2 regions of the Enterobacter hormaechei subsp. xiangfangensis genome follow, and region 1 is predicted to be linked to the other one. Evidence: predicted binding sites of a transcription regulator. Region 1 holds the regulator's gene; the other holds the start of a gene.
What was found. The regulator Fur, encoded in region 1, represses iron uptake genes when iron is present. The targets are predictions, from matches to a motif close to ATAATAATGAGAACNACTATCAA.
Positions count from the first base shown of each region.

Region 2: the regulator Fur is predicted to act here: its motif matches at 7,839-7,861, upstream of exbB (tol-pal system-associated acyl-CoA thioesterase).

Region 1 is NZ_CP017183.1:1,323,893-1,339,345, reverse strand. It holds gene speFL (leader peptide SpeFL) at 37-141, shown strand; gene speF (ornithine decarboxylase SpeF) at 397-2,595, shown strand; gene potE (putrescine-ornithine antiporter) at 2,592-3,905, shown strand; gene pgm (phosphoglucomutase (alpha-D-glucose-1,6-bisphosphate-dependent)) at 4,009-5,649, opposite strand; gene seqA (replication initiation negative regulator SeqA) at 5,674-6,219, opposite strand; gene ybfF (esterase) at 6,403-7,176, shown strand; gene ybfE (LexA regulated protein) at 7,305-7,592, shown strand; gene fldA (flavodoxin FldA) at 7,748-8,278, shown strand; gene fur (ferric iron uptake transcriptional regulator) at 8,570-9,016, shown strand; gene chiQ (ChiQ/YbfN family lipoprotein) at 9,108-9,434, opposite strand; gene chiP (chitoporin ChiP) at 9,482-10,879, opposite strand; gene glnS (glutamine--tRNA ligase) at 11,327-12,994, opposite strand; gene nagE (PTS N-acetyl glucosamine transporter subunit IIABC) at 13,164-15,113, opposite strand; gene nagB (glucosamine-6-phosphate deaminase) at 15,439-15,453, shown strand, end outside.
Region 2 is NZ_CP017183.1:3,902,175-3,917,627, reverse strand. It holds gene ftsP (cell division protein FtsP) at 1-55, shown strand, start outside; gene BFV63_RS18685 (YgiQ family radical SAM protein) at 186-2,360, shown strand; gene dkgA (2,5-didehydrogluconate reductase DkgA) at 2,447-3,274, opposite strand; gene yqhD (alcohol dehydrogenase) at 3,380-4,543, opposite strand; gene BFV63_RS18670 (AraC family transcriptional regulator) at 4,739-5,638, shown strand; gene yghB (DedA family general envelope maintenance protein YghB) at 5,682-6,341, opposite strand; gene metC (cystathionine beta-lyase) at 6,484-7,671, opposite strand; gene exbB (tol-pal system-associated acyl-CoA thioesterase) at 7,923-8,654, shown strand; gene exbD (TonB system transport protein ExbD) at 8,659-9,084, shown strand; gene BFV63_RS18645 (hypothetical protein) at 9,165-9,590, opposite strand; gene BFV63_RS18640 (hypothetical protein) at 9,592-9,996, opposite strand; gene BFV63_RS18635 (ESA_00282 family adhesion-associated protein) at 10,099-10,602, shown strand; gene BFV63_RS18630 (TIGR00645 family protein) at 10,646-11,134, shown strand; gene BFV63_RS18625 (aldo/keto reductase) at 11,193-12,233, opposite strand; gene BFV63_RS18620 (methyl-accepting chemotaxis protein) at 12,386-13,945, shown strand; gene fucR (L-fucose operon activator) at 13,948-14,697, opposite strand; gene yghU (glutathione-dependent disulfide-bond oxidoreductase) at 14,774-15,453, opposite strand, start outside.

The DNA.
Region 1 (15,453 bases):
ATGACCATGCTTTCAATTACTGAAAGGAAATTGAACATGGAAAACAATAATCGTTTAATGCCCCATATAAGGCGGACAACACATATCATGATGTTTGCCCACCGAAACTGTTTTGACTTTCATCTCTTTAACGCCCGGTAGTCCTTCGACTTCTGGCGCATCTGCTTACAGGTTATCCTGAAACACGCTATTTTACAGGCTGTTGCCTGTGAACACCTGCGCTCATTCCTTGTGATTCAGATTCTCCGCAACCGGGCGGACTGAATTCTACTCAGCAAAAAAGCAATTAACTGATTTCGTATCAGCGGACACGCTTTGCTTTTTTTTCCGGAAATAATCGATTTCTTTACCGCAAGAAGTCGAGGGCCCCATATTGCCTGAAATAAAGAGATAAAGATGAAAACGTTAAAAATTGCCGTCAGCCGTGCCTGCCCTGAATGCTTTACCACTTCGCGCGACATTGTGGATATCACCGCATCGGATTATATTGATGTGGCAGCCGTGGTTCTGGCCGTCAGCGATATTTTCAATGGCGCCATAGAAGAAATAGAAGCCACGGGATTCGGTATTCCGGTGTTTATTGCCACGCATAAAGAAGAAAGGGTTCCGGCTGAATTTCTGTCGCGTATTCACGGCGTTTTTGAGTACTCCGACACCAGCAATGCGTACTACGGACGCCAGCTTGAAGCGGCTGCGCAGAAGTACGAAACCCAGCTCCGCCCGCCGTTCTTCCGCGCGCTGGTCGATTACGTCCAGCAGGGGAACAGTGCGTTTGACTGCCCCGGACATCAGGGAGGCCAGTTCTTCCGCCGCCATCCGGCCGGAAACCAGTTTGTCGATTTCTTTGGCGAAACGCTTTTCCGCGCCGATCTGTGCAATGCCGACGTGGCAATGGGCGATCTGCTGATCCATGAAGGCGCGCCATGCATCGCCCAACAGCATGCGGCAAAAGTCTTTAATGCGGATAAAACCTACTTCGTGCTGAACGGCACCTCCTCTTCCAACAAAGTGGTGCTCAATGCCCTCCTCACGCCAGGCGATCTGGTGCTGTTCGATCGCAATAACCATAAATCTATTCACCACGGAGCACTGTTACAGGCAGGCGCGACGCCGGTGTATCTGGAAACGGCGCGCAACCCGTACGGGTTTATCGGCGGTATTGACGCACACTGTTTCGACGAGAGTTACCTGCGGGAACTGGTGTCAGAGGTCGCGCCTGGTCGCGCGCGGGATGAACGTCCCTTCCGTCTGGCGGTGATCCAGCTGGGCACCTACGACGGTACCATTTATAACGCCCGTCAGGTGGTGGATAAGATTGGTCACCTGTGCGATTACATTCTGTTTGACTCCGCCTGGGTGGGTTACGAGCAGTTTATCCCGATGATGGCCGACTGCTCGCCGCTGCTGCTGGAGCTGAACGAAAACGATCCGGGCATTCTGGTTACCCAGTCGGTGCATAAGCAGCAGGCGGGCTTCTCGCAAACCTCGCAAATCCATAAGAAGGACAGCCATATAAAAGGCCAGGCGCGCTATGTCCCGCATAAGCGCCTCAACAACGCCTTTATGATGCACGCCTCCACCAGCCCGTTCTATCCGCTGTTTGCCGCCCTGGATATCAACGCCCGCATGCACGAGGGGCAAAGTGGGCGCAACATGTGGATGGACTGCGTGGTGACCGGTATCGAAGCACGGAAACTGATCCTTCAGAACTGTCAGTTTATTCGTCCGTTCGTGCCAGAGACGGTGGATGGCCGTCCATGGGAAAGCTGGGATACGGCAGAGATTGCTACCGATCTGCGCTTCTTCCATTTTGTTCCGGGCGAACGCTGGCACGCCTTTGAGGGATATGCCGAGCATCAGTATTTTATCGATCCCTGCAAACTGCTGCTGACCACGCCAGGCATCAACGCCCGCACCGGCGAGTACGATGATTTCGGCGTGCCCGCCACCATCCTCGCCAACTTCCTGCGTGAAAACGGCATCGTGCCTGAAAAATGCGACCTCAACTCCATTCTCTTCCTGCTCACCCCGGCGGAGGACATGGGCAAATTGCAGCAGCTCGTCGCCCAACTGGTGCGCTTCGAAAAACTGCTCCAGAGCGATGTGCCGCTGAAAGAGGTTCTGCCCTCTCTTTATAAGCAACATCCGGAACGTTATGCGGATTATACCCTGCGTCAGATTTGTCAGGAGATGCACGACCTCTATGCCCGCCATAACGTGAAGCAGCTGCAAAAAGAGATGTTCCGCAGGTCTCACTTCCCGCGCGTCATGATGAACCCGCAGGAGGCGAACTATGCCTATCTGCGCGGTGAGGTCGAGCTGGTGTCCCTGCGCGACGCGGAAGGCCGTATCGCCGCGGAAGGCGCGCTGCCTTACCCACCGGGGGTGTTGTGCGTGGTTCCGGGGGAAGTCTGGGGCGGTTCCGTGCTGCGCTACTTCGCCGCGCTGGAAGACGGGATCAATCTGCTGCCGGGCTTTGCGCCGGAGTTACAGGGGGTTTACGTCGAGGAGTGTGACGGTCGCAAACAGGTGCGCTGCTACGTCATCAAACAACCTGCCGCTCAGCCATCGCTGCTGAAAGGAGAAAAATTATGAGTAAGGCCAACAAGATGGGCGTGGTGCAACTCACTATTCTCACCATGGTGAATATGATGGGTTCGGGGATCATCATGCTGCCCACCAAGCTCGCTGAAGTGGGGACGATTTCGATTATCTCCTGGCTTGTTACCGCCATGGGTTCGATGGCGCTGGCATGGGCCTTTGCCAAGTGCGGAATGTTCAGCCGCAAGTCCGGCGAGATGGGTGGCTATGCCGAATATGCGTTCGGTAAGTCCGGTAACTTTATGGCGAACTATACCTACGGCGTGTCGCTGCTGATCGCCAACGTGGCGATTGCCATTTCCGCTGTCGGTTACGGCACGGAGCTGTTTGGGGCGACGCTGACCCCGGTGCAGATTGGGCTGGCAACCATCGGCGTGCTGTGGATCTGTACCGTCGCCAACTTTGGCGGCGCGCGCATCACCGGACAACTTAGCAGCATTACCGTCTGGGGCGTGATTATCCCGGTTGTCGGCCTGTGCATCATCGGCTGGTTCTGGTTCAGCCCGACCCTGTACGCCAACTCCTGGAATCCGCATCACGTACCGTTCTTCACTGCCGTGGGATCGTCCATCGCCATGACGCTATGGGCCTTCCTCGGGCTGGAGTCAGCCTGTGCGAATGCGGAAGTGGTGGAAAACCCGGAGAAAAATGTGCCGATCGCGGTACTCGGCGGGACGCTGGGGGCGGCGGTGATCTATATCGTCTCGACCAACGTGATTGCGGGAATTGTGCCCAACATGGATCTGGCCAACTCCACGGCGCCGTTCGGGCTGGCGTTTGCGCAGATGTTTACGCCGGAGGTAGGGAAAGTGATCATGGGACTGATGGTGATGTCCTGCTGCGGCTCGCTGCTGGGCTGGCAGTTCACCATCGCTCAGGTGTTTAAATCCTCGGCTGACGAAGGCTATTTCCCGAAAATCTTCTCCCGCGTGACCAAAGCGGATGCGCCAGTGCAAGGGATGCTGGCGATTGTCATCTTCCAGAGTGGTTTGTCGCTGATGACCATCAGCCCGTCACTGAACAGCCAGTTTAACGTGCTGGTCAACCTGGCGGTGGTGACGAACATCATTCCGTACATTTTGTCGATGGCGGCGCTGGTGATTATTCAGAAGGTGGCGAAGGTTGATCCGCGCAAAGCCCGTGCGGCCAATATTGTGGCGCTGATTGGCGCAATTTACAGCTTCTATGCGCTCTATTCCTCCGGCCAGGAAGCGATGCTGTATGGTGCGATGGTGACCTTTATGGGCTGGACGCTGTACGGTCTGGTGTCGCCGAGATTTGAATTGAAGAACAAGCACAGTTAGGTAAAAGCAAAACGGCAACCCTGAGGTTGCCGTTTTTAGTGTTTTCTCTCTCTCCCCGTGCGAGAGGGCCGGGGTGAGGGCATCAGCCCGCACCAAACACCACTTACGCGTTTTTCAGCACTTCGCTGACAATCTCTACCGCTTCTTTCTCAATCTGCTGACGATGCTCAGCGCCGAGGAAGCTTTCGCAATAGATTTTGTACGCATCTTCCGTACCGGATGGACGCGCGGCGAACCAGCCGTTTTCGGTCATCACCTTCAGGCCGCCGATGGATGCGCCGTTACCCGGTGCCGCCGTCAGACGCGCGGTGATCGGGTCACCTGCCAGGGTGCTGGCGCTGACCATCTCCGGAGAGAGTTTTGACAGAGCTGCTTTTTGCGCAGACGTGGCGCCAGCCTGGATACGGTTATAGCTTGGCGCACCAAAACGTTCCGCCAGCTCGTTGTAATGTTCCTGCGGGTTCTTACCGGTGACCGCGGTGATTTCCGCCGCCAGCAGGCACATGATGATGCCGTCTTTATCGGTTGACCATGGGGTGCCGTCGAAGCGCAGGAAGGATGCCCCCGCGCTCTCTTCACCGCCAAAGCCGAAGCTGCCGTCGTGCAGACCGTCAACAAACCACTTGAAGCCCACCGGCACTTCCACCAGCTTGCGGCCCAGCGCATCGACCACACGGTCAATCATGGCGGAAGAGACCAGCGTTTTACCCACCGCGACCTCTTTGCCCCACTGCGGACGGTGCTGGAAGAGATAATTAATGGCCACAGCCAGGTAGTGGTTCGGGTTCATCAGCCCAGCCGGGGTGACGATACCGTGACGGTCGTAGTCCGGGTCGTTAGCAAACGCCAGATCGAACTTGTCGCGCAGCGCCAGCAGGCCAGCCATTGCGCATTCGGAGGAGCAGTCCATACGGATCGCGCCGTCTTTGTCCAGGTGCATAAAGCGGAAGGTCTGATCGACGTGATCGTTCACGATGGTCAGATCCAGCTTGTAGTGCTCGGCAATGCGTTTCCAGTATTCAATACCGGAGCCGCCCAGTGGATCCACGCCCAGCTTCAGACCGGCTTTCTGGATAGCGGCCATATCGACGATATCCGCCAGCCCTTCCACGAACGGCTGAACCAGATCCTGCTCTTTCACGTGGCCGGAGGCCATGGCTTCATCCAGTGAGATACGCTTCACGCCGTTCAGACCGTTAGCCAGTAACGCGTTGGCGCGATCTTCCACCACTTTCGTGACGTTGGTATCCGCCGGGCCACCGTTTGGTGGGTTGTACTTGATGCCGCCATCTTCCGGTGGGTTGTGGGACGGGGTGATCACAATGCCGTCAGCCTGCGCGCCACCTTTTTTGTTGTGTACCAGAATAGCGTTAGACACCGCAGGCGTTGGCGTGAAACCGTTGTTCTCCTGAACAATCACGTCTACGCCGTTCGCCGCCAGCACTTCCAGCACGGAGATAAAAGCAGGTTCAGACAGGGCGTGGGTATCTTTCCCTACATAGCACGGACCGGTGACGCCATTTTTGGCGCGCTCTTCCGCGATGGCCTGAGCAATGGCCAGAATGTGCGGTTCGTTAAAGCTGTGGCGCGCCGCGCTGCCGCGGTGGCCAGATGTACCAAACTTCACTGCGTGTTCTGCGTTGCCCACCACCGGTTTCAGCACGTAGTACTGCGCGGTCAGTTGAGCGACGTTAATCAAATCGCGTTGTTGCGCAGGTTGTCCTGCACGGCTGTGATTTGCCATTGCCTGGTCCTTCTGATGCAAGGGTTAAATTGTACCGCAAACCTTTTCGATCAATTCCGCCGGGAACTGCATGGACTGCATGATATGTTCGATCATGCTGCACTTGCGGCCCGTATTGGTATTGGTGATCACCCAGTATGGCGTACCGGGAACGTGTTTGGGTTTGGTTTGGTTGCCATTTTGCAGCAAGGTCTGCTCGTCGCCTGCGAAATAAACGCGCGTGCGACCGTGCAGCGACTCTGTCGCTTCTGCAAATGCGTTGTTATCCAGTGAGTAAAGTGTAGACAGCACCAGCATAAAGCGGTTAACGGCCTTTTTCTGCTCGGCATATTCATCGGACAGCAGCAGCTCGCGCATCGCGCGCACTTTGTCCTTTGCCGGCATGACGGCAGGTTTTACTTGTGCAACAACGCTCGGCTGAGACACGACATCTTTAGTGACAGGAGTGGGCTGTGAGGCGGCGGAAATTTTAAGCATGCGCCGTAAAATGTCGGACGCGCTCTCCCCAATATGCCGCGTCTGGCTGGCAATATACTGATAGAGTTCGTCATCAACTTCGATTGTTTTCATCTTAATCCAGTGCGATATCTTATCTGAATACAAGTCGTTGAGATTATAAGGTCAAATCCCAACAGCGGATAGCGTCAAACCAGGTTGGCGGCAAAAGTCAGATTAAACTGGATCCTTGCCCCCGGGCGGCAGAATGGTCAACATGATACCCTAACCTGACAAACCTAAAAAAAGAACTTTGCCATGAAATTGAATACCCGAGCGCAAACTGCACAATCGCCGAACAATAATTCTCCCATCGTACTGGTTCACGGCCTGTTTGGTAGCCTGGATAATCTGGGTGTGCTGGCGCGCGATTTAGTGACCGATCACGAGATCCTCCAGGTTGATATGCGCAATCACGGTCTTTCAGGGCGCTCGGAGGAGATGACCTACGCAGCCATGGCGCAGGATCTGCGGGACACCCTCGATGCGAATAATATTCAGAAAGCGACGCTTATCGGGCATTCAATGGGCGGTAAAGCGGTGATGGCGCTCACTGCGCTGGCACCTGAGCGAATTTCCGGGCTGGTGGTCATCGACGTTGCGCCCGTCAATTACGACGTTCGCCGTCACGATGAGATTTTTGCCGCCATCAATGCGGTCACCGAAGCGGGTGTCGCAACCCGCCAACAGGCGGCTGCCGTTATGCGCGAGCATCTTGATGAAGAAGGCGTGGTCCAGTTCCTGCTGAAATCGTTTGTTGACGGGCAATGGCGCTTTAACGTCCCGGTGCTGTGGGATCAGTATTCGCATATTGTGGGCTGGGAAGCCGTCCCCGCCTGGCCGCACCCTACCCTTTTTATTCGCGGCGGCAACTCCCCTTACGTCACTGACGCGTACCGTGACGCGCTGCTGGCGCAATTCCCGCAGGCTCGCGCTCACGTCATTGCGGGTGCCGGGCACTGGGTCCACGCGGAAAAACCGGATGCCGTCCTGCGCGCCATTCGCCGCTATCTTACTGATACAGCGAATTGATTAAAAAGCCAGCGACCGGAAGACGACGGGCTTCCAGTCGTTGGCGTGTGGATTTGGGTGATGTATGATGGCGCGCTTATCGCCCGGGCATTAGCAGGGCGGCGTGTTTCCCCCGAAGTCTCAGAATCATGGCCAAAGAACAAACGGACCGTACGACACTAGATCTGTTCGCGAATGAGCGTCGACCGGGACGACCGAAAACGAATCCGCTTTCGCGCGATGAACAGCTGCGTATCAATAAACGCAACCAGCTTAAACGCGATAAAAATCGTGGGCTTAAGCGTGTCGAACTGAAGCTGAATGCCGATGCCGTCGATGCGCTTAACGAGTTAGCTGACGCGCGCAACATCAGCCGCAGCGAACTGATCGAAGAGATGCTGATCGCCCAGCTTGAGACGTTACGCGGCAAGGCGTGAGTCAGAAAATCCCCAATATTACCTTTTTCATGTAGCACAGAGTGCAGTCCTGCGTGATAGCTGTTTCCGCAGGGTTGCCTGTTCTGCTATTATTGCCCTTATCCGTGGACAATTTGCGCCACCATACCATTAAGTTTCAAGAGGTTATTTTACTCATGGCAATCATCGGCATTTTCTTTGGCAGTGATACCGGCAATACTGAAAATATCGCAAAAAACATTCAAAAACAGCTCGGTAAAGACGTTGCTGATGTGCATGACATCGCCAAGAGCAGCAAAGAAGATCTCGAGGGCTATGACATCCTGCTGCTGGGCATCCCCACCTGGTACTACGGTGAAGCACAGTGTGACTGGGACGATTTCTTCCCGACGCTGGAAGAAGTAGACTTCAACGGCAAGCTGGTTGCCCTGTTTGGCTGTGGCGATCAGGAAGACTATGCTGAGTATTTCTGTGATGCGCTGGGCACTATTCGCGACATCATTGAGCCACGCGGTGCGGCGATCGTCGGTCACTGGCCAACGGCGGGTTACCATTTCGAAGCTTCCAAAGGTCTGGCAGATGACGATCACTTCGTTGGCCTGGCCATTGATGAAGACCGTCAGCCAGAGCTGACCGCTGAGCGTGTAGAAAAATGGGTTAAGCAGGTTCGTGAAGAGCTGAACCTGGACGATATCCTTAACGCCTGATATCCCTGCGGCGCAACTCCGGTTGCGCCCGTTTTCCAGGTAAAACCGATTAAATTAATTGCTACAAACTTTTAACTTTTTCGCCCAGACCTGTACAATATCCCCCTGGTAAAAAGTGGGTGCCATCGAACAAGTTTGTTGGTGATACCACGTTTTTATAAGCATACTTTGCTTGAGACTTGCAGTTTTCATTTAGCCATGGCAGTTCTATAATGAGACGCATTATCCCAAGTGCATTTTCTGTCACTTCTTCTTTTGAAGTGAATCGTTTAGCAACAGGACAGATTCCGCATGACTGACAACAATACCGCATTAAAGAAAGCTGGCCTGAAAGTAACGCTTCCTCGGTTAAAAATCCTTGAAGTGCTTCAGGGGCCAGACAATCACCATGTCAGTGCGGAAGACCTTTATAAGCGTCTTATCGATATGGGTGAAGAGATTGGGCTGGCAACCGTCTATCGTGTGCTGAACCAGTTTGATGACGCGGGCATTGTTACTCGTCATAATTTCGAAGGCGGTAAATCCGTGTTCGAGCTGACTCAGCAGCACCACCACGATCACCTGATCTGCCTCGACTGTGGCAAGGTCATTGAATTTAGCGATGATTCCATTGAATCGCGCCAGCGTGAAATCGCCGCCCGTCATGGCATCCGCCTGACCAACCACAGCCTGTACCTGTACGGTCACTGTGCTGAAGGTGATTGCCGCGAAAATGAACATGCGCACGACGCAAAATAAGTGAGTGTTCATACTCTGAGCCAGCCGTGAGGTTGGCTTTTTTTTGCCTGAAAAAAGCCCGGTGACGCTGCGCCACCGGGCGTAAAGCAACTTATTTATTGTTATTGCGTATCTCGTTCCAGATCTTATCGCAACGCTTCGCCACTTCCTGATCGTTACCGGTTTTACGCGCCTGAATACAGGCCTGGTAATCCATTACGCGAACGTTTTCCTGCGTGGCGAATTGCTCATGGGCTTTGTCTTTTTTCAGCACGTTCAGCACGCTTTGACAGGCCTCAATCTTCTCAGGTGAACCCTGTGCGGTATTGATGCACGCGCTGTAGGCCTCTTTCAGACGGGAGTCCTCTTTCGGCACCTGATCCTGCGCGCATGCCACCAGCCCGAAGGTCAGCAACGCAACGATTACCCTTTTATTCATCATGTTCAGTCTCCATAACGGCGGGACACCGCCCGCCGCAGCATTCCTCAGAAGATGGTAAATGGCGCAATGACCATGAATTTCACGTCACGTTCATCCTGGAAGATGTTGCCGTAGCCGCCCGCGTAGCTCGGGATATCGGAGTGGTTGTCATACTGGGTGAAGTGCAGTTTGAACATCGTGCCTTTCGCACGGCCCTCCTGAAGGGTATAAATCGCATCCAGACTGTATGAAGACTCTTTCAGACGGTAGTTCGGATCGTAGTACGCGTCTGGCGTTGCCATATCCCCGGGCTTCGCATCCCAGGCGTACGCGTAGGATGCTCCCACTGCCCAGCCGGGCAGGTTCCAGTTTTTCAGGTCATACATTGCCCCGAAGAAGACCGCCTTTTCGCCGTCGGCGTTAAAGTCAGAGCGGTTATCCCACCAGATATCCAGACGACCGTTAGAGGAGGCGTAGGTAGGCGTCATACGTTGCAGGAAGTAACCCTGCTGCCCTTCTGCCTTGACCCATGTTCCCTCCAGACGCAAATCAACCTGACCTACCTTGTAGCCGAAGGTCAGCGCCTGTAACCACGCGGTGCCGTCATAGATATCATTTACGCTGCCATCACTGACCTTGTCGCGCGTACCGTAGAACTGATAGCTGGTGCTCAGCGGGCTACCCGCGATATCAAATTTGTAGCTGGCTTTAGCAAAGTACTGATCGATATAGCCTTCAGCCTGACCAAATGCAGCTTCCAGCACCAGATCGTTTTTAAAGTCGTACTTCGCTCCCAGCGAGTGGAGATAATCAACTTTGGTTTTTTTATCGTTCTGATAGAACTTGTCCATCTCAATGTGCCACGGCGCTTTGTACTCGTTGGTCCACATATAGGAGAAGCTCAACGCCCCCGCATCGCCGTAGTCAAAATTAGCACCGGCTTCCGCCCCCTGATAGGTGCCTGGCATAAAGCTCCAGTGCGGCGCTAACAGCGTCTGACCGGTTGGCTGGATATAACCTCCGCGCGCCCAGACCGGACCATATTTGAATTTTGCAGCCGCTTTATACAGGCTGATTCCGCTTTTATCGCCGGACCAGTCTTCGTCGTAGGCTTTATTGCTGGAGGAGAACGCAATTTCGTTCGGATGGCCGCTGTCGCCATTTTCGGCCATTTCAATTGCGGTGAACGCTGCAATATCGATCCCGAACATATCGGCGGCATATCCCGACTGGAAATCAAGGTTGGCGTTCCAGGTCGAGTGAGAAAGGTTGGTTTTGTATTTATCTTCAGTGACGTCTTTACGGTCACGCTCACGCTGCCAGTAATAAATACCGCCCGTGAGGGTGGAATCTTCGATGAAACCTGCTGCTTTTGCCTCTGGCGCAACCACCAGGCCCGACATTGCTGTCACACCGGCGATAGCCAGCGCCAGCGCACTACGTTTGCCACTGAACGTACGCATAGATTATTCCTCTTTGACGAATTAAAACGCCTTAAACGGCGAAAAACAGAAAAGACCAAGTGGTCAGGGGTAGTCAGAAATACCCTCGAATTAACTACCGTCTTTAGGTTATTTTTCGCGACGCGAATTATCAATGCTTTTAATCAGGCAAAAGTCAGGATTATGACGAAGAGCACATATTTCGTAGTGCTTTGTAACATTTACCGGGAAGCGAGTACTGGCGGGGGAATGCGCTGATTTTCAGTAAGTAACATTGATATTGTGAATATATTTTTCAGTGTTTCTGTTTTTGGAAAACAACAAACTTTTTTTAAATAAAATAAGTAGCACCACATTGACCTGGAATGTTGGGTTTAAATGATTATCCCGATGCTTAACGACATGATCGTTAAATAAAAAAACGCCGCATTACGCGGCGTTTGTTTCTCATTGACCAGAGCAGCGTTATTATTCGCCGATCTTAGTCCAGGTATCACGCAGACCGACGGTACGGTTAAATACCGGTTTTTCTGCCGTGCTGTAACGGCTGTCCAGGCAGAAGTAACCCTCACGTTCAAACTGGAACGCTTTACCGGCTTCAGCGGCTTTCAGAGACGGCTCGGCATACCCCTGCTTGATAATCAGAGACTCAGGGTTAATGACCGCCAGGAAGTCCTCCGCAGCGCCTGGATTAGGCACGCTGAACAGACGATCGTAGAGACGGATCTCAACCGGCAGCGCATGCTGCGCGCTCACCCAGTGGATTACACCTTTTACTTTACGACCATCCGCCGGATCTTTACTCAGCGTCTCTGCGTCGTACGTACAGAAGATGGTCGTGATGTTACCTTCCGCATCTTTCTCTACGCGCTCGGCTTTGATCACATATGCGTTACGCAGACGCACTTCTTTGCCCAGCACCAGACGCTTGTACTGCTTGTTCGCTTCTTCGCGGAAGTCGGCGCGATCGATCCAGATTTCACCGCTGAACGGCACGTCGCGGATGCCCATTTCCGGTTTGTTCGGATGGTTAGGCATCGAGACCTGTTCGCTTCCGCCCTGCGGATAGTTTTCGATAACCAGTTTCACTGGATCGATCACCGCCATCGCGCGCGGCGCGTTTTCGTTCAGGTCTTCACGAATGCAGGATTCCAGAGACGCCATTTCGATGGTGTTGTCCTGCTTGGTGACGCCGATACGTTTGCAGAACTCACGAATGGAGGCGGAGGTGTAGCCACGACGACGCAGGCCAGAGATGGTCGGCATACGTGGGTCGTCCCAGCCTTCAACGTGCTTGTCAGTGACCAGCAGGTTCAGCTTACGCTTGGACATCACGGTGTATTCCAGGTTCAGACGAGAGAACTCGTACTGACGCGGATGCACAGGAATGGTGATGTTATCCAGCACCCAGTCGTACAGACGACGGTTGTCCTGGAATTCCAGCGTGCACAGAGAGTGCGTAATGCCTTCCAGCGCATCGCTGATGCAGTGGGTGAAGTCGTACATCGGGTAGATGCACCACTTGTTACCGGTCTGGTGGTGTTCAGCGAACTTAATGCGGTACAGCACCGGATCGCGCATCACGATGAACGGAGACGCCATATCGATTTTGGCACGCAGACACGCTTTACCTTCTTCGAAGCCACCGGCACGCATTTTTTCAAACAGCGCCAGGTTCTCTTCCACGCTACGATCGCGGAACGGGCTGTTTTTACCAGGCTGAGTCAGCGTACCGCGGTATTCACGGATTTCGTCAGCTGACAATTCGTCGACGTATGCCAGACCTTTGTTAATCAGTTCAACCGCGTAGGCATACAGCTGATCGAAATAGTCTGAGGAGTAGCAGATATCGCCAGACCAGTTGAAGCCCAGCCATTGCACGTCGTTTTTTATCGACTCAACGTATTCGATGTCTTCTTTTACTGGGTTGGTGTCATCGAAACGCAGGTTGCACTGCCCCTGGTAATCTTGCGCAATACCAAAGTTCAGGCAGATCGATTTGGCGTGACCAATGTGCAGGTAGCCATTTGGCTCCGGCGGGAAACGCGTGTGGACTGTGGTGTGCTTACCACTGGCCAGATCTTCATCGATGATCTGACGAATAAAGTTACTCGGGCGGGCTTCTGCCTCACTCATCGTGGATTCCTCAAAGCGTAAACAACGTATAACGGCATATGATCTTATAAGCCGGACGTAGTGACAACCCTTAAAACGTCCCGGAAGAAAATAATGGGGGCAATTGCTGCAAAAAAAAGCGGCGGAGGATATCCCCCGCCGCTAAAGGCATAACTCTACTCAGGAGCGATTACTTGCCTTTAATCTCATACAGTGGCGTCTGGCCTGCAACTACCTGCCCCTGCGCCTGGATCACCAGACCGCTGAAGTCGTCGATGTTGCTGCACACGACCGGGCTTATCATGGAGCGCGCGTTGGCATTCAGGAAGTCCAGATCCATTTCCAGAATCGGCTGGCCTGCCGCCACTTCAGCACCCTCTTCCACCAGGCGAGTAAAGCCCTGGCCGTTCAGCGCAACGGTATCGATACCCATATGGACAACGATCTCCGCGCCTTTTTCCGTTTCCAGGCAGAACGCATGGTTGGTGTTGAAGATTTTCACGATAGTACCGGCAGCCGGAGAGACCACAGTTTTGTCCGTTGGTTTCACCGCCACGCCGTCACCGACCGCTTTGCTGGCGAACGCTTCGTCAGGCACCTGTTCAAGCGCAACAACGTCACCTGTCACCGGAGAAACCAGCGCAGCGATGGTCACCGCGTTTGGCACAGCCTGCGGTTTTGCAACCGGCGCGTCAGCCACTGGCGCGTTATCCGTTGAGGCGGCAGCGACCGGCCCACGGGCAACCACTTTTTTCATTTCATCGCCGATAGATTCGGCTTTCGCACCCACGATAACCTGGATGGTTTGTTTGTTCAGTTTCACCACACCAGACGCACCCAGGCGTTTGCACATTGCATCGCTCACGCGCGCGGAGTCACCTACGGTCAGACGCAGACGGGTAATACAGGCATCGATCGCTTTCAGGTTGTCGGTGCCACCCACAGCGGCAATGTAGCTGGTTGCCAGTTGGGTTAAACCCTCTTCGGTATTGCTGTTGGCTTCACTGGTCACAACATCATCTTTCGTATCTTCGCGGCCAGGCGTCTTCAGGTTAAACATACGAATAACCGCGCTGAACAGAACGAAGTAGATAACGAAGAAGATCAGGCCCATCACCATCAGGATCCAGACGTTGCTGCTTGCCGCCGGCAGGTTGTACATCAACACATAGTCGATGGCGCCTGCGGAGAAGGAGAAGCCAGCATGGATACCCAGAAGGGTGGCGACGAACAGGCTGATACCGGTCAGGATCGCATGCATCAGATACAGCAGCGGAGCCAGGAACATGAACAGGAATTCCAGTGGCTCGGTCACGCCGGTCAGGAAGGCGGTGATCGCAACGGACAGCAGCATCCCGCCAACCATTGGGCGACGCGCTTTCGGCGCAGCCAGGTACATTGCCAGCGCCGCGCCAGGCAGACCAAACATCATGATTGGGAAGAAGCCAGACATGAACATGCCCGCGGTGCCGTCGCCTGCGTAGAAGCGGTTGATATCACCGTGGAATACCGCGCCGGCCGCGTTGGTGAACTCACCAATCTGGAACCAGGCGATGGTGTTCAGTACCTGATGCAGACCGGTTGGGATCAGCAGACGGTTAATGAAACCGAAGATGCCCGCACCCATTGCGCCCGCAGACACGATCCACTCGCCACCCGCATGGATAGCATGCTGCACCGGTGGCCAAACGTAGCCAAAGATGGCGGCGAGGATCAGACAGAAAAAGCCCGTCGCAATCGGCACAAAACGTTTACCGCCGAAGAAGCTCAGGAAGTCAGGAAGTTTGATACCTGCCCAACGGTTGTACACGGCGCCACCCACCAGGCCAGTAATGATACCTGCCAGCACACCCATGTTGATTTCAGGATTGATGGTTACCATCGCTTTCGTGAGGATGAAGTAACCGACAGCCCCTGCCAGTGCCGCGGCACCCGCGCTGTCTTTTGACCAGCTTGACGCCACACCGATGGCGAAAATCAGCGCCAGGTTGTCAAAAATTGCGCCGCCTGCCTGGGCAATAAACGGCACGTTAAGAAGATCGGGTTGCCCGAATCGCAGCAGCAATGCTGCAACCGGTAGCACGGCGATAGGGAGCTGCAAAGCCCTACCGAGGCGCTGGAAAAAACCTAAAATATTCATCCTATTCCCCCTACGAGACCCTTTGTTAAGACTCGCGCATAAACTATGTTTTTATTGTGTCACGAACGATAGATACAGTTGATGATTCACTGGCAGTGTGAGTGTGTGAAAAATTAATTCGTATCGCAAATTAAACACCTATTTTTTGTGATTATTGTCACCAAATATCGTATTAAACCCTCCCTGTCACTGGCTAACGACGAAAACTTATTTTATCATTCAAAAAATCAAGACGGATTGATCCGGCCTGAAAGGTTCCAGGTTACGCTTAGTTCAGGTTGCACTAATCATCCGCCCACTTTTACTTAAACTTTAGAGGTGAATAATGAGACTGATTCCC
Region 2 (15,453 bases), 2.1 Mb from region 1:
GGAGATGATGGACAGGGGATCGGTAGGGCAGATGCTGGTGAATCCGGCACCGTAAAACACTTTCTCCCTCTCCCTGTGGGAGAGGGTTGGGGTGAGGCCAACAGCCCGCACAATACCCCTTCATTTCCCCCGGTAAACCAGCGTATAATCCCGCTCCTTTTGTCTATTTTTTCTTCGGAAGCATTATGAGCGCTATTTCCCTGATCCAGCCGGATCGCGACCTCTTCTCCTGGCCCCAGTACTGGGCAGCCTGCTTTGGACCGGCGCCGTTCCTGCCGATGTCCCGGGAAGAGATGAATCAACTGGGCTGGGACAGCTGCGATATCATTCTGGTGACGGGCGATGCGTATGTCGATCACCCGAGCTTTGGCATGGCGATCTGTGGCCGTATGCTTGAAGCCCAGGGCTTCCGCGTGGGGATCATCTCCCAGCCTGACTGGAACAGCAAAGACGACTTTATGCGTCTGGGCAAGCCTAACCTGTTTTTCGGCGTGACCGCGGGCAACATGGACTCGATGATCAACCGCTATACCGCCGACCGTAAGCTGCGCCATGACGACGCTTATACGGCTGACAACGTGGCGGGTAAACGTCCCGACCGCGCAACCCTCGTCTACACCCAGCGATGCAAAGAAGCATGGAAAGACGTGCCGGTGATCCTGGGCGGCATCGAAGCGAGCCTGCGCCGTACCGCACACTATGACTACTGGTCCGACACCGTGCGCCGTTCGGTGCTGGTGGATTCGAAAGCCGACATGCTGATCTTCGGTAACGGTGAGCGTCCGCTGGTAGAGGTGGCACACCGTCTGGCGCAGGGCGAAGCGGTCAGCGAGATCCGCGACGTGCGCAACACCGCGATCATGGTGAAAGAGGCGCTGCCGGGCTGGAGCGGGGTGGATTCCCGCATTATCGATATGCCGGGCAAAATCGATCCTATCCCGCATCCGTACGGTGACGATCTGCCGTGCGCGGATAACAAACCGGTTGAGCCGAAGAAAGCGGAAGCAAAAGCCGTGGTGGTGCAGCCGCCGCGTCCGAAGCCGTGGGAAAAAACCTATGTGCTGCTGCCGTCCTACGAAAAAGTAAAAAGCGATAAAGTACTCTACGCCCACGCGTCGCGCATCTTACACCATGAAACCAACCCCGGCTGCGCGCGAGCGCTGATGCAAAAGCACGGCGAGCGCTATATCTGGGTTAACCCGCCGGCGATCCCGCTCTCTACCGAAGAGATGGACAGCGTGTTTGCTCTGCCGTACAAGCGTGTACCGCATCCGTCATATGGCAGCAGCCGCATTCCGGCGTACGAGATGATTCGTTTCTCGATCAACATCATGCGCGGCTGCTTCGGCGGGTGCTCCTTCTGTTCGATCACCGAACACGAAGGCCGTATTATTCAGAGCCGTTCCGAAGAGTCGATTGTTAACGAGATCGAAGCCATTCGCGACACGGTGCCGGGCTTTACCGGTGTGATCTCCGATCTGGGTGGTCCAACGGCCAACATGTACATGCTGCGCTGTAAATCGCCGCGCGCCGAGCAGACCTGCCGTCGTCTCTCCTGCGTCTATCCGAGCATTTGCGAGCATATGGACACCAACCACGAGCCGACGATCAACCTTTACCGTCGCGCCCGTGACCTGAAAGGCATCAAGAAGATCCTGATCGCCTCTGGCGTGCGTTACGACATCGCTGTGGAAGATCCGCGCTACATTAAAGAGCTGGCGACGCACCACGTGGGCGGGTATCTGAAGATCGCCCCGGAGCACACCGAAGAAGGCCCGCTGTCCAAAATGATGAAGCCGGGCATGGGCAGCTACGACCGCTTTAAACAGCTCTTCGACACCTACTCAAAACAGGCGGGGAAAGAGCAGTATCTGATCCCATACTTCATCTCCGCACACCCCGGCACCCGTGATGAAGACATGGTGAATCTGGCGCTGTGGCTGAAGCAGCGTCGATTCCGTCTGGATCAGGTGCAGAACTTCTACCCGTCGCCGCTCGCCAACTCGACGACCATGTATTACACCGGCAAAAACCCGCTGAGTAAGATTGGTTATAAGAGCGAAGACGTGGTGGTGCCGAAAGGGGATAAACAGCGCCGTCTGCATAAAGCGCTGCTGCGCTATCACGATCCGAAAAACTGGCCGCTGATCCGCCAGGCGCTGGAAGAGATGGGGAAAAAGCACCTGATCGGCTCGCGTCGTGATTGCCTGGTGCCTGCGCCAACGCTGGAAGAGATGCGCGAAGCGCGCCGCCAGAACCGCAACACGCGCCCGGCGCTGACCAAACATACCCCGATTGCGCATCAGCATTCGAATGGTGTTGCGGGAACGAAGAAGAACGTAAAACGTAAGACCGGTTAAACCTGTAACAATACCCGGTGGCGCTGCGCTTACCGGGTCTACAGGTCTAACCCTCTCCCCTCCTGGGAGAGGGCAGGGTGAGGGGATTACCCGCCAAACTGATCCGGGTCCGGCCCAAGCCGCTTGCCCTGATCCAGCTTCGCAATTTCACCCAGCTCGTCTTTATCCAGGCGGAAATCCCAGACGTCGAAGTTCTCGGCGATACGCGATGGCGTGACCGATTTCGGGATCACCACCAGACCGCTATCCAGATGCCAGCGAATGACGATCTGCGCCGGGGTTTTACCGTACTTATCCGCCAGTTCACGGATGATTTTCTGGTCAAACACCCCTTCGCCGCCCTGGGCCAGCGGGCTCCAGGATTCGGTCTGGATCTTGTGCGTGGCGTTCCATGAATGAAGCTGGCGCTGCTGCATCAGCGGATGCAGCTCAATCTGGTTAATCACCGGCGCGACGCCCGTTTCATCAATCAGGCGTTGCAGATGATGAACCTGGAAATTACAGACGCCGATGCTTTTTATCAGCCCCTCTTTTTGCAGTTCAATCATCCCTTTCCAGGCATCAACGTAATGGTCGATAGCCGGTACCGGCCAGTGCATGAGATAAAGATCGACGAAATCGAGCTGGAGTTTCTCCAGACTCTCCTGCAACGCTTCGCGGGGACGCTTTTGATCGTCGTTCCACAGCTTGGTGGTGATGAAAAGCTCATCCCGGGGAACGCCGGCGCTGGCAAGCGCTTTTCCCACGCCGTCCTCGTTTTTATAGGCGGCGGCGGTATCGATGGACCGATAGCCGACTTCCAGGGCTTTATGAATGGCGGAGACGACCTCGTCGTTACCGGCTTTCCATACACCTAGCCCCAGCTGGGGCATCACGTTGCCGTCCTGTAGCTTGATTACGGTTTGGTTTGCCATTTTTCCTCCTTCAGGTGCTCATCGCCGGAGGGAACCTCCGACGATGTGATGTGCATTAAGTCTGGACGAAATGTCAAAAAACGAAAGTCAGGATCCTAAAAACGCTTAGCGTGCCGCTTCGTAAATATGACGGCTGACGTCAAGGGTGATGTCGCCATGCTCGCCGATCTGCGTCATACCGTGTGCTTCCAGTTTCGCCAGCAGGGCAGGGATGGAGCTGCCGTCCAGGCCGTAGCCAGAGAGACGCGTTGGCACGCCCAGGCTTTCAAAGAAGTGACGGGTGGCTTCAATCGCGGCATCGATACGCGCATCGTCGGAACCGTCGGTGATGTTCCACACGCGTTCGGCGTACTGGAGCAGTTTGGCGCGTTTAGCGTCACGTTTTTCGTTCCACAGCGCAGGCAGAACCACCGCCAGCGTCTGGGCGTGATCCAGGCCGTGCATCGCCGTCAGCTCGTGGCCGAGCATGTGGGTAGCCCAGTCCTGCGGCACGCCTGCGCCGATCAGGCCGTTCAGCGCCTGGGTGGCTGCCCACATCACGTTGGCACGCACGTCGTAGTTTTCAGGCTCTTTCAGCGCTTTCGGACCTTCTTCAATCAGCGTCAGCAGAATGCCTTCCGCGAAACGATCCTGAATTTTGGCGTTTACCGGGTAAGTAACGTACTGCTCAACGGTGTGAACAAAGGCGTCGACCACGCCGTTCGCCACCTGACGCGCAGGCAGGGTATAGGTGTAAACCGGATCGAGGATCGCGAACACGGGCTGAACGTGTTCGTTCATAAAGGCCTGCTTGTCACCGGTGGTTTTACGGGAGATGACCGCGCCTTTGTTGGACTCTGATCCGGTGGCCGGCAGCGTCAGCACGGAGCCCATCGGGATCGCACTGCTGATGTCGCTGCCGCCCGTTTCCAGAATATGCCACGGGTCGATGCCGTCAGCGTAATGGGCCGCCGCCGCGATGAATTTGGTGCCGTCCAGCACGGAACCGCCGCCCACCGCCAGCAGGAAGGTGATCTGCTCCTCGCGGGCGATTTTTACCGCGTTCATCAGCGTTTCATAAGACGGGTTAGGCTCGATACCGCCGAACTCGCGCACGTCCAGACCTTCCAGAGCGCTGTACACCTGATCCAGTACGCCGGTTTTTTTCACGCTGCCGCCGCCGTAGGTAATCAGGACGCGGGCGTCCGTCGGGATTTGCGCGCGCAGGTCAGCGATAGCGTTTTTACCAAACAGAATGCGGGTTGGGGTATGAAGATTAAAGTTGTTCATGGCTTGTTCCCTGTAGTGGGTAAAAAATCGTGGTGGCGCAGAAGGCAACCTGATGCTGCTCATTGTGGCGGGCAGGCGCTATCCTCTCAATGCACATTCCTGCCGATGTCTTGCCCATTTCTACAGCGTGCTGGAGAAACGGTAAGAAAATGCGCACACTGTCAGCGTCGGAAACCGTACCCGGAGTAACTGAAAATGAACCGTGATGCCATCTGCCGCCAGCTAACGTCGCAGATTAAAAGACTGATTGATAACGGAAATGATTCGGCTGAGCTGTTGCCGGATATTCGATTGCTGTACGGTACCCAGCCCGGGACGCGCACCCCGGTGATGTATCAGCCCGGCATCGTGTTTCTCTTTTCTGGCCATAAGATTGGCTATATCAATGAGCGCGTGTTCCGTTACGACACCAATGAATATCTGCTTCTGACAGTACCTTTACCCTTCGAATGTGAAACTTTCGCGACAGAGGAGGTGCCGCTGGCCGGGATCCGCGTCAACGTCGACATCCTCCAGTTGCAGGAGCTGCTGATGGATATTGGGGAGGACGAACTTTTCCGGCCGTCGATGGCGGCAAGCGGTATCAACTCCGCGACCCTGTCGGAGGAAATTCTCTGCGCGATTGAACGCCTGTTAGACGTGATGGAAAGGCCTCTGGATGCGCGTATTCTCGGAAAGCAGATTATCCGCGAAATTCTTTACCATGTGCTGCTCGGGCCGGGCGGCGGGGCGCTGCTGGCACTGGTAAGCCGCCAGACGCACTTTAGCCTGATTAGCCGCGTGCTCAAGCGCATTGAGAGCCAGTACACGGAAAACCTCAGTGTTGACCAGCTGGCGGCGGAAGCCAACATGAGCGTCTCGGCGTTTCACCATAACTTTAAATCCGTCACCAGCACGTCGCCGTTGCAGTACCTCAAAACCTACCGTCTACATAAGGCGCGGATGCTGATGATCCACGATGGCATGAAGGCCAGCGCCGCGGCGATGCGGGTTGGGTATGAAAGCGCGTCGCAGTTTAGTCGGGAGTTTAAGCGCTACTTCGGCGTCACGCCGGGGGAGGATGCGTCGCGCATCAGAACGATGCAGGGCGCTTAGGCTTTTGATTCTCTCCCCGCGGGAAGAGAATCAGGATGGGGTATCAGGCGCTGCAATACTTCTTCTTAATCACCACCGCGATTGTGCCGACCAGGCCCGCAACCAGCAGGAAGATCGGCAGCACCATCAGGAACGTCATCACCTGGTCTTCATGGCGCTTAACAAACGGGATCATGTTCAGCGCGTAGCCGAGCGTGGTGACCACGCCCACCCAGAGCAGGGCGCTCAGCCAGTTGAAGAACTGGAAGCGGCGGTTGGACAGGCCCGATATGCCCGCCATGGTAGGCAACAGGGTGCGAACAAACGCCAGAAAACGCCCGGCGAGCAGCGCCAGCAGGCCGTGGCGGTCAAACATGCAGGTGGCGCGCTGGTGATATTTATGCGGCAGCTGCGCCAGCCAGCCTTTCACCACGCGGGTGTTTCCAAGCCAGCGCCCTTGCAGGTAGCTCAGCCAACAGCCGAGACTGGCCGCAGAGGTGAGGATCACCATTGTCGGTGCGAAGTCCATCACGCCCTTGCCGATCAACGCCCCTGCGAGCAGGAGCAGGCTGTCGCCGGGTAAAAATGAGGCTGGAAGTAGTCCATTTTCCAGAAACAGCGTCGCGAACATCACGAAATAGACAATCCCGACGACATGCGGGTCCGCCAGCGCGGCAAAATCGTGTTGCCAGAGCGCCGTGATGATATTTTGAATAACAGCCATGGACTTTCCTGTGGAACAGCAGATATAACGCTATTGTACTCCCAATTTTGCCTGTCGGGGTTGATCGCAGGCGCATCTCATACAGACTTTTCTGCTTGCGGTGTTCAGAATTGCGTCCGGGGAGTACATTTCAGTCAGCACTTTACACGATGCGCTCAAATCCTGCCGATAAATCCGCAATTAAATCGTCCACATTTTCCAGCCCGATATGCAGGCGGATTAAGGTCCCTTCGAAGTCCACCTCGCCGCCCGGGCGCAGGGCCGCAATCTGCTCCGGCTGGTTGGGCAGGATCAGCGATTCAAACCCACCCCATGAATAGGCCATGCTGAAGAGGGTAAAGTTATCCAGATAGCTTGCCAGTTCGGCGTCATTCAGGCGCTTTTTAAGTACAAATGAGAACAACCCGCTGCTGCCCGTAAAGTCACGTTGCCAGTATTCATGGCCTTTGCTGCCCGGCAGCGCCGGATGGTTAACGCGCTCCACCTGCGGATGCAGCGCCAGCCACTGTGCAATTTGCAGGCTGCTTTCGTGATGCTGACGCAGACGCACGCCGAGCGTACGGATGCCCCGGCTGGTCATGTAGGCGGTATCGGCATCCACCATCTGGCCCATCAGGTAGGCGTTTTCACGCAATTGATCCCAGCAGCGGGCGTTAGATACCGCCGTACCGATCATGCCGTCGGAATGGCCAATCAGGTATTTGGTCGCCGCCTGAATGGAGATATCGATGTCAAATTCCAGGGCTTTAAACAGCACACCTGCCGCCCAGGTGTTGTCGATCATGATGATCGCTTCCGGCGCTATGCTGCGCACCGCCTTCACGATGGCCGGGACGTCATGCACTTCCATGGTGATGGAGCCGGGAGATTCCAGGAACACAACGCGCGTGTTGGGCTGAATAAGCCCGGCAATACCGGCCCCAATCAGCGGATCGAACCAGCTGGTGGTGACGCCGAGCTTGCTGAGTATTTTGGTGCAGAAGTCCTGGCTTGGCTCGTAAGCGGTATTGGTCATCAGGACGTGGTCACCCTGTTCCACAAACGCCAGAATGGTATTGGCGACCGCCGCCGCGCCGCACGGGAACAGCGCGCAGCCCGCGCCGCCCTCCAGTTCGCACATGGCTTCCTGCAACGAGAAATGGGTTAACGTGCCACGACGACCGTAAAATAGCCCGCCCTTCGCGCGATTACGCGTAGCGATTTTTTTATCTTCAACGGTATCAAACACCAGCGAGGAGGCGCGCTGGATCACGCTGTTGACCGAGCCCTGAGTGTATTTCTTACTGCGTCCTGCCTGCACCAGCGTGGTCTCAAGCTGCTTTTTAGTCATGTTCGCTAACCCTATTTTTATACGTCTGGACGTCCAGACTACCACGATTGTCAGAATGTGCATCCGGATGCTTATCGAATAAGCAGAAAATATTATCAAAAATTCGCATAAGAAATTTTTACTGCGTAAGCGCAAGGAAAGTGAGCGAAAATTACGGCACTATGTAAATACTAATGAGAACTACTATCAATTCGACGACGTTTTGATATTATTACGTTCAGATTTTGTGATTTGCGTCTTGGAGATACAGAGTGGGTAATAATTTGATGCAGACGGATCTCTCCGTTTGGGGCATGTATCAACATGCTGACATCGTAGTTAAGATTGTGATGATCGGCCTGATTCTGGCGTCCGTGATCACCTGGGCTATCTTCTTCAGCAAGAGCGCCGAACTTCTTTCACAAAAACGCCGCCTCAAGCGTGAGCAGAAGCAGCTGGCGGAAGCCCGTTCTCTGGATCAGGCTTCTGATATCACCTCATCCTTCCATGCGAAAAGCCTGACTACCCTGTTAGTGAACGAAGCGCAGAACGAGCTGGAACTCTCCGCAGGCAGTGAAGATAACGAAGGCATTAAAGAGCGTACCGGCTTCCGTCTGGAGCGTCGCGTTGCGGCCGTGGGTCGTCATATGGGCCGCGGTAACGGCTACCTGGCGACTATCGGCGCTATCTCCCCGTTCGTCGGCCTGTTCGGTACCGTCTGGGGCATCATGAACAGCTTTATCGGTATCGCCCAGACGCAGACCACTAACCTTGCGGTCGTCGCGCCGGGTATCGCAGAAGCGCTGCTGGCAACGGCTATCGGTCTGGTTGCCGCTATCCCGGCGGTTGTTATCTATAACATCTTCGCGCGCATGATTGGCAGTTACAAAGCCACACTGGGTGACGTTGCCGCGCAGGTTCTGCTGCTGCAAAGCCGCGATCTGGACCTGAACGCCAGCGCCGTTAAACCGGTTCATGCGGCGTCCAAACTGCGCGTAGGTTGATTGTATGGCAATGCGTCTTAATGAAAATCTGGACGATAACGGTGAAATGCATGAGATCAACGTGACGCCGTTTATCGACGTCATGCTGGTTCTGCTGATTATCTTTATGGTTGCCGCACCGCTGGCGACGGTGGACGTGAAGGTGAATCTGCCTGCGTCCTCCAGCCAGCCGCAGCCGCGTCCGGAAAAGCCTATCTACCTGTCCGTGAAGGCCGATAAGTCCATGTTCCTGGGCAACGATCCGGTAACGGATGCCTCGGTTATTCCGGCGCTGGACCAGCTCACCGGCGGCAAGAAAGACACCACCGTCTTCTTCCGCGCGGATAAAACCGTCGATTATGAAACCATGATGAAGGTGATGGACACGCTGCATCAGGCGGGCTACCTGAAGATTGGTCTGGTCGGCGAAGAGAAAGCGGCCGCGAAGTAAAACGAAGGCTCTTGCAGCCTTGCCTGCCGGGTGGCGGCGTCGCCTTACCCGGCCTGCATTCCGCAACAATCATTGTTGTCTCACTCTGAAGGCGCCGTCGGCGCCTCTTCATCAAGCGCCACACAGGTCACGTTTGATGTACGGTAATTGCCTTCCGAGAGTTTACGGGTCAGGCGCAGGGTGGCTGTCTCGCGTGCCAGCAAGTACTGATAGTTCGCCTCCAGTCGCCCGAGGATCTTCTCTTTAAGCTCAGGACGCTGTTCAATAATGGCGTTCATCACCGCGCCGTAAATCTCCTCCTTGGCCTGCAAGGCGTAAATCTCCCGACGGTTCTGCCATTTCAGGCGTACCAGCGTGGCCGGAATCGAAACCAAATCCTGCGTAATTCGCGTCATCTCGTCATTTTTTATCTTTTTCAGGGCGTCGAGATTCTGCTTTAAGATAAATTCATCGCTTTTTTTATCATCTAAAGTCAAATAAACGTTATTACCGCTATCATCATTCACGTTAATCTTCCCCCAGGTTATAAAAGATGGGATTGTTTTTTTCACGCGTAATTAAATTAAGCCAAATTTCATTGCCGGCTTCATTTATTTGCTGCGTTTTCTCGACCATTATTTGACTTAGCGTCTGGGCGTCTATTTCCCCTTCGGCCTGTAAATCATTCAGCAGATGAACTAAGGCTTCAATCTTGATCGCGCGAAATAAACGCTCTTTTAAATGGCGATCGTGCTCTTCCAGCACCATATTACGGGATTTGCCGGTGCGTGAAACACCAATTAATATGTCGGCTTCATAGTCGGAGAGTTTTCTTTTTCCTTGAGTGAAATTCGCCTCTTTATCTGCTTCCGTCGAAGGCTGTTCCACAAGCGTAATGTGGTACTTTGCCGGGACAAGATTGTCGGGCAGCATTTTAATTTCCTTTAATTTCAAAAGGGTGGGATTGGAAAAAGGGTGAGATTCGTTGACAATATCATGAGGCAATTTTAAAATCAAAAAAAATGGAGCCTACCCATGAACAGCATTTTCTTCACGGTCATAACGTTACTATTACTGACCGCTGGCGTGCTTTTATTGATGCAAGAGTTCAATAAAACGAAAGTGTCAAAAGACGTCAGTGAACCGCCGCAGCCTGAATTGATGTCGAAAGAGGAGGGGGAAGATCATTTCTCCGTATTGATGAACGCCGTGACGCCGGTCTGGTACTGGCGAGTAAATCACGAATATATCGATTTCCTCCATGCGACAATTAAGCGAATGAAAATGGCCGAAATTAATGATACGCCCGGCCTGTTCGACGCGCAGCGCCGCTGTAGCGACCTTAATTCGGCGGTCTATAAATATTACGACAATATCAAAAAGCGCTGTCTGAATGGCGAGAAGGTGTCGTACTCCGATTTAGATGTATTAAATCTGCGCCAGTGTTTTCGTGAGTTTAGCCTGGAAGCCTACCCGGAACTGGTCGCGCTGGTCTGGCCGGAGTATGCGCGTCCGGATGTAGATCCCAACGAGGTATAGTTGAGATATACTCAGCGCTGGTTTCGTTTGCAGACAGGATTTTATGGAACGCTTCTTTGAAAACGCAATGTATGCCTCTCGCTGGCTGCTCGCACCCGTCTATTTTGGTCTCTCCCTGGCGCTGGTCGCCCTGACGATTAAGTTCTTTCAGGAGATATTCCACGTCCTGCCAAACATTTTCTCCGTGGCAGAAGCCGATTTGATTCTGGTTCTACTGTCGCTGGTAGATATGACGTTGGTGGGAGGATTACTGGTGATGGTGATGTTCTCCGGTTATGAGAATTTCGTCTCTCAGCTTGATATCGCCGAGCACAAAGAAAAGCTCAGCTGGCTGGGGAAAATGGACGCCTCATCGCTGAAGAATAAAGTCGCGGCGTCGATTGTTGCAATTTCGTCTATTCACCTGTTACGCGTCTTTATGGACGCGAAAAACGTCCCGGATAATAAGCTGATGTGGTATGTGATTATCCACCTGACGTTTGTGCTGTCGGCGTTTGTGATGGGGTATCTGGATAAGATCAGTAAGAAATAAATTCACCACGCCCCCTCTCCCTGTGGGAGAGGGGGCGTGGTAAGGGCAGCAGGCCGCACTATTTATCCGACGACGCCTGCCACAAATTCAGCTCACCATCCGCAACGTGCTGGTCAATCCGCATCAGTTCATCTTCGCTAAAGCGCAGGTTATTCAGCGCCTGAACGTTCTCTTCCAGCTGCTCCGGGCGGCTCGCGCCAATCAGTACCGACGTTACACGCTCATCTTTCAACAACCAGCTTAGCGCCATCTGCGCCATCGTCTGCCCGCGCGCGTGCGCCATCTCGTTCAGCAGACGAAGGCTGCTCAGGTTGGCTTCCGTCAGCATTTTCTCCGTCAGGCCGCGCACTTTTTTCCCTTCGCGCTGCATACGTGAACCGTCCGGAATGCCGTTCAGGTATTTTCCGGTGAGCAGGCCCTGTGCCAGCGGGGTAAAGGCGATACAGCCCGTTCCGTTTTTCTCCAGCGCGTCCAGCAGGCCGGTCTTGTCGACCCAGCGGTTAAGCAGGTTGTAAGACGGCTGGTGGATCAAAAGCGGGATCTTCCACTCGCGCAGCAATTTGGTCATCGCCGCCGTGCGTTCCGTGGAGTAAGACGAAATGCCGACATACAGCGCTTTTCCGCTCTGCACCGCGTGTGCCAGCGCGGCGGCGGTCTCTTCCATCGGCGTGTTTTCGTCTACGCGGTGAGAATAGAAAATATCCACATACTCCACACCCATGCGGTTCAGGCTCTGGTCGAGGCTGGCGAGCAGGTACTTACGTGAACCGCCCGAACCATACGGTCCTGGCCACATGTCGTAGCCCGCTTTGGTGGAGATGATCAGCTCGTCACGATACCCGGCAAAATCCTCCCGCAGCAGACGGCCAAAATTCTCTTCAGCGCTGCCCGGAGGGGGGCCGTAGTTGTTGGCAAGATCAAAGTGGGTAATGCCGAGATCGAAGGCCTTACGCAGCAGCGCGCGCTGGGAATCGAGCGGCTGAACGTGACCGAAGCTGTGCCACAGGCCCAGCGACAGTGCCGGTAAGCGCAGGCCGCTTTTGCCGCAGTATCGGTACTGCATGTTTTCGTATCGGCCGGTGTAAGGGTGCCAGGACATGATGTCTCCTTTCTTGTCGGTGAATTTTCGAAACAACGTTTTCATTCTATGCCGACTCGATAACGAAAAAAGTATATTTTCTACAGTATCTGCCGATAACGAGGGGAGTACTCGCCTCTGGGCGAATTCACCCTCACGGCAAGGAATACTCAATGAAGATGCTTCGTAATTTCACCATCCGTTTCGTCATGCTGACGATACTGGGGATCTTTTGTGTCATGTGGGCAGGCGTGGGGCTTTACAGCACCTGGTCTCTGTCTCGTGTTTCTGATGGTAATGACGTTGACCGCCAGCTGGTCCGGCAAATGACGGTGCTGAGCCAGGGCAACGATCAGTATTTCCGTTTCGTCACCCGCCTGAGCCGGGCAATGGAAGTTAAAGCGGCGGGCGGCACGCCGGACCTGGCTCCTGCTCAGCAGGCGCTGGATAACATGAGTAAAAAGCTGGCAGAGATGAAAGCTATCTCCCCGGGCCCGATGGATGAAAAGGTGTCTGCGCAGGTGATTTCCACCTGGCAGGCGCTGCTCGATCAGGGCGTTACACCGCAGATGGCGCAGGCGAAGCAGGCGACGCTCGAAGGCTATCGTCAGCATGCCAACAACGTCACGCCGCCGCTAAGCCGTGCATTCGGGTCAGCGGCTGAGAACTTTAACAATACCGCGGCGAAGGCGCTCGACAGCACGCGCGTGGTGGTCGACGGCCTCACCAGCATGACCCGGACGGTAATTATCACCGCCACGATCGTGGGTCTGCTGATCCTGCTGTTCACCGACCGCTACCTGGTGGCGATACTGGTAAAACCGCTGGATCGTATCCGTCAGCAGTTCCGCCAGATTGCGCAGGGCGACCTCAGCCAGCCGATTGAATCTTTGGGCCGCAACTGCGTGGGGCAACTGGTACCGCTGCTGAGTGCAATGCAGGACAGCCTGCGGGAGGCGGTCAGCACGATTCGTTCCGGCAGCGAGAATATCTGGCGCGGGGCAACGGAGATCTCCAGCGGGAATAACGATCTTTCTTCGCGTACCGAAGAGCAGGCCGCCGCGCTGGAAGAGACCGCGGCCAGCATGGAGCAGCTTACCGCAACGGTGAAGCTGAACGCCGAAAGCGCGCGCCAGGCCAGCCAGCTTGCGGATGTCGCCTCCAGCACGGCCAGCCGCGGCGGGTCGCTGGTGGAAGATGTGGTTACGACCATGAGCGGCATTTCGGACAGCTCGAAAAAAATCGCTGAAATCACCACCGTTATCAACAGCATCGCTTTCCAGACTAATATTCTGGCGCTGAACGCCGCGCTGAACGCCGCGGTGGAAGCCGCCCGGGCCGGGGAGCAGGGGCGAGGCTTTGCGGTCGTGGCGGGTGAGGTACGTAATCTGGCCAGCCGCAGCGCGAATGCGGCCAAAGAGATCGAAGGGCTGATTGCGGATTCCGTTGCCCGCGTGGAGCAGGGGGCGCAGCTGGTGAACGATACCGGCACCACGATGGAAGCAATCCTGCGCGACGTGACGGAAGTGACCGTCATTATGAAGCAGATCGCCACCGCGTCAGAGGAGCAGAGCAAAGGAATTTCTCAGGTCGGCGTTGCCATCACGCAGATGGACGGCGTGACCCAGCAGAACGCCTCGCTGGTGGAGCAGGTTTCCGCCGCCGCCGCCGCACTGGAACGGCAGACCGAAGAACTCCAGCGCTCAGTGCAGAAATTCCGTCTCACCGCGTAACCTCATCGTGTCAGGCCGTCTCTGGCGGCCTGACGTTTATCGCTCTGAATAATCTGTGTTACCTGCGACAGCTGACCAATTTTCACTTCGCTTGCCCGCATAAATTTACTTTTGTCGATCAGCAGCAGCGACTGGCTGGCGCGGTTTAACAGCAGCGCCTTAAAGCCCGCGTTGTGCTCGGACGGATCCCAGAGGACGCCATGCTCATCGACCCCTTCACACGAGAAGATAAACAGATCGATCTCCAGCCCTTTTAGCTGCGTCACCAGCGCCGGATTAACATAGCAGCGATACTTACGCTCAAGCGTTCCGCCGGAGCAGATAAGCGTGATCCGCTCGCGCTTTGCCATCTCGTGGCAGACAGGCAGGCTGTTGGTAAATACGGTGAGGTCGATGTCCGGCAACTGGCGCGCCAGATGAAAGCAGGTTGAGCTGGCGTCGAGGGCGATGGTCATCCCTTCGCTGATCCAGCCCAGCGCGTGGCGGGCAATATCGGCTTTGTCGGCATAATGGCTTTTCAGGCGTGCGCCAAAGGGTTCACCGCTGTCGCGGCTGTCCGGGTGAATCAGACGCGCGCGCCCGTGCTGGCGCAGAAGCTTCCCCTGCTGCTGCAACGACTTCAGATCCCGGCGGATCGTCTCTTTGCTGACGGAGAGCTTTTCAGCCAGCACCTCGGTAGTCAGCCAGTCGCTTTGACTCAGCAGGGTGATAAGGCTCTGCTGTCGGGTCGCTTTTAGCGTCTGGTCTGACATACGAGGCTCCTTGCGCACGCGTGCTGACGCATTTTTCTCATCGCGGAAGAAGGGCGGCGAACCGCCCGGTCAAGGATCAACCCTGACGTTTATCTTCCGTCTGGGTATCGAAGTCGCTTGCTGAATGACGCTCATGCAACTGCTCGTTCAGCTCGCCGTTGGTACGGTTAACAATGCGCCCGCGTTTCACGGCCGGACGATTCGCCACATCTTTTGCCCAGCGCTGCACGTTGGTGTACTTCCCGGCATCCAGGAACTCGGCGGCGTTATAGACGCTGCCCAGCGCCACGCAGCCAAACCATGGCCAGACTGCCATATCCGCAATGGTATATTCCTCACCCGCTACGTAACGACCGCGCGCCAGCTGTTTGTCCAGCACGTCGAACAGGCGTTTAGCTTCCATGGTGAAGCGATCGATAGCGTACTCAATCTTCACTGGCGCGTAGTTATAGAAGTGGCCAAAACCGCCGCCGAGGAACGGGGCCGCGCCCTGTAACCAGAACAGCCAGTTCAGGGTTTCCGTTCGTCCTGCCGGATCTTTTGGCAGGAAGTGACCAAATTTCTCGGCCAGATAGAGCAGGATATTGCCGGATTCAAAGACGCGCGTCGGCGGGGTGGTGGAGTGGTCACGCAGGGCCGGGATCTTCGAGTTCGGGTTCACGTCGACAAAACCGCTGGAGAACTGATCGCCCTCGCCAATGCGGATCAACCATGCGTCGTATTCCGCGCCCGTCACGCCCAGCGCCAGCAGCTCTT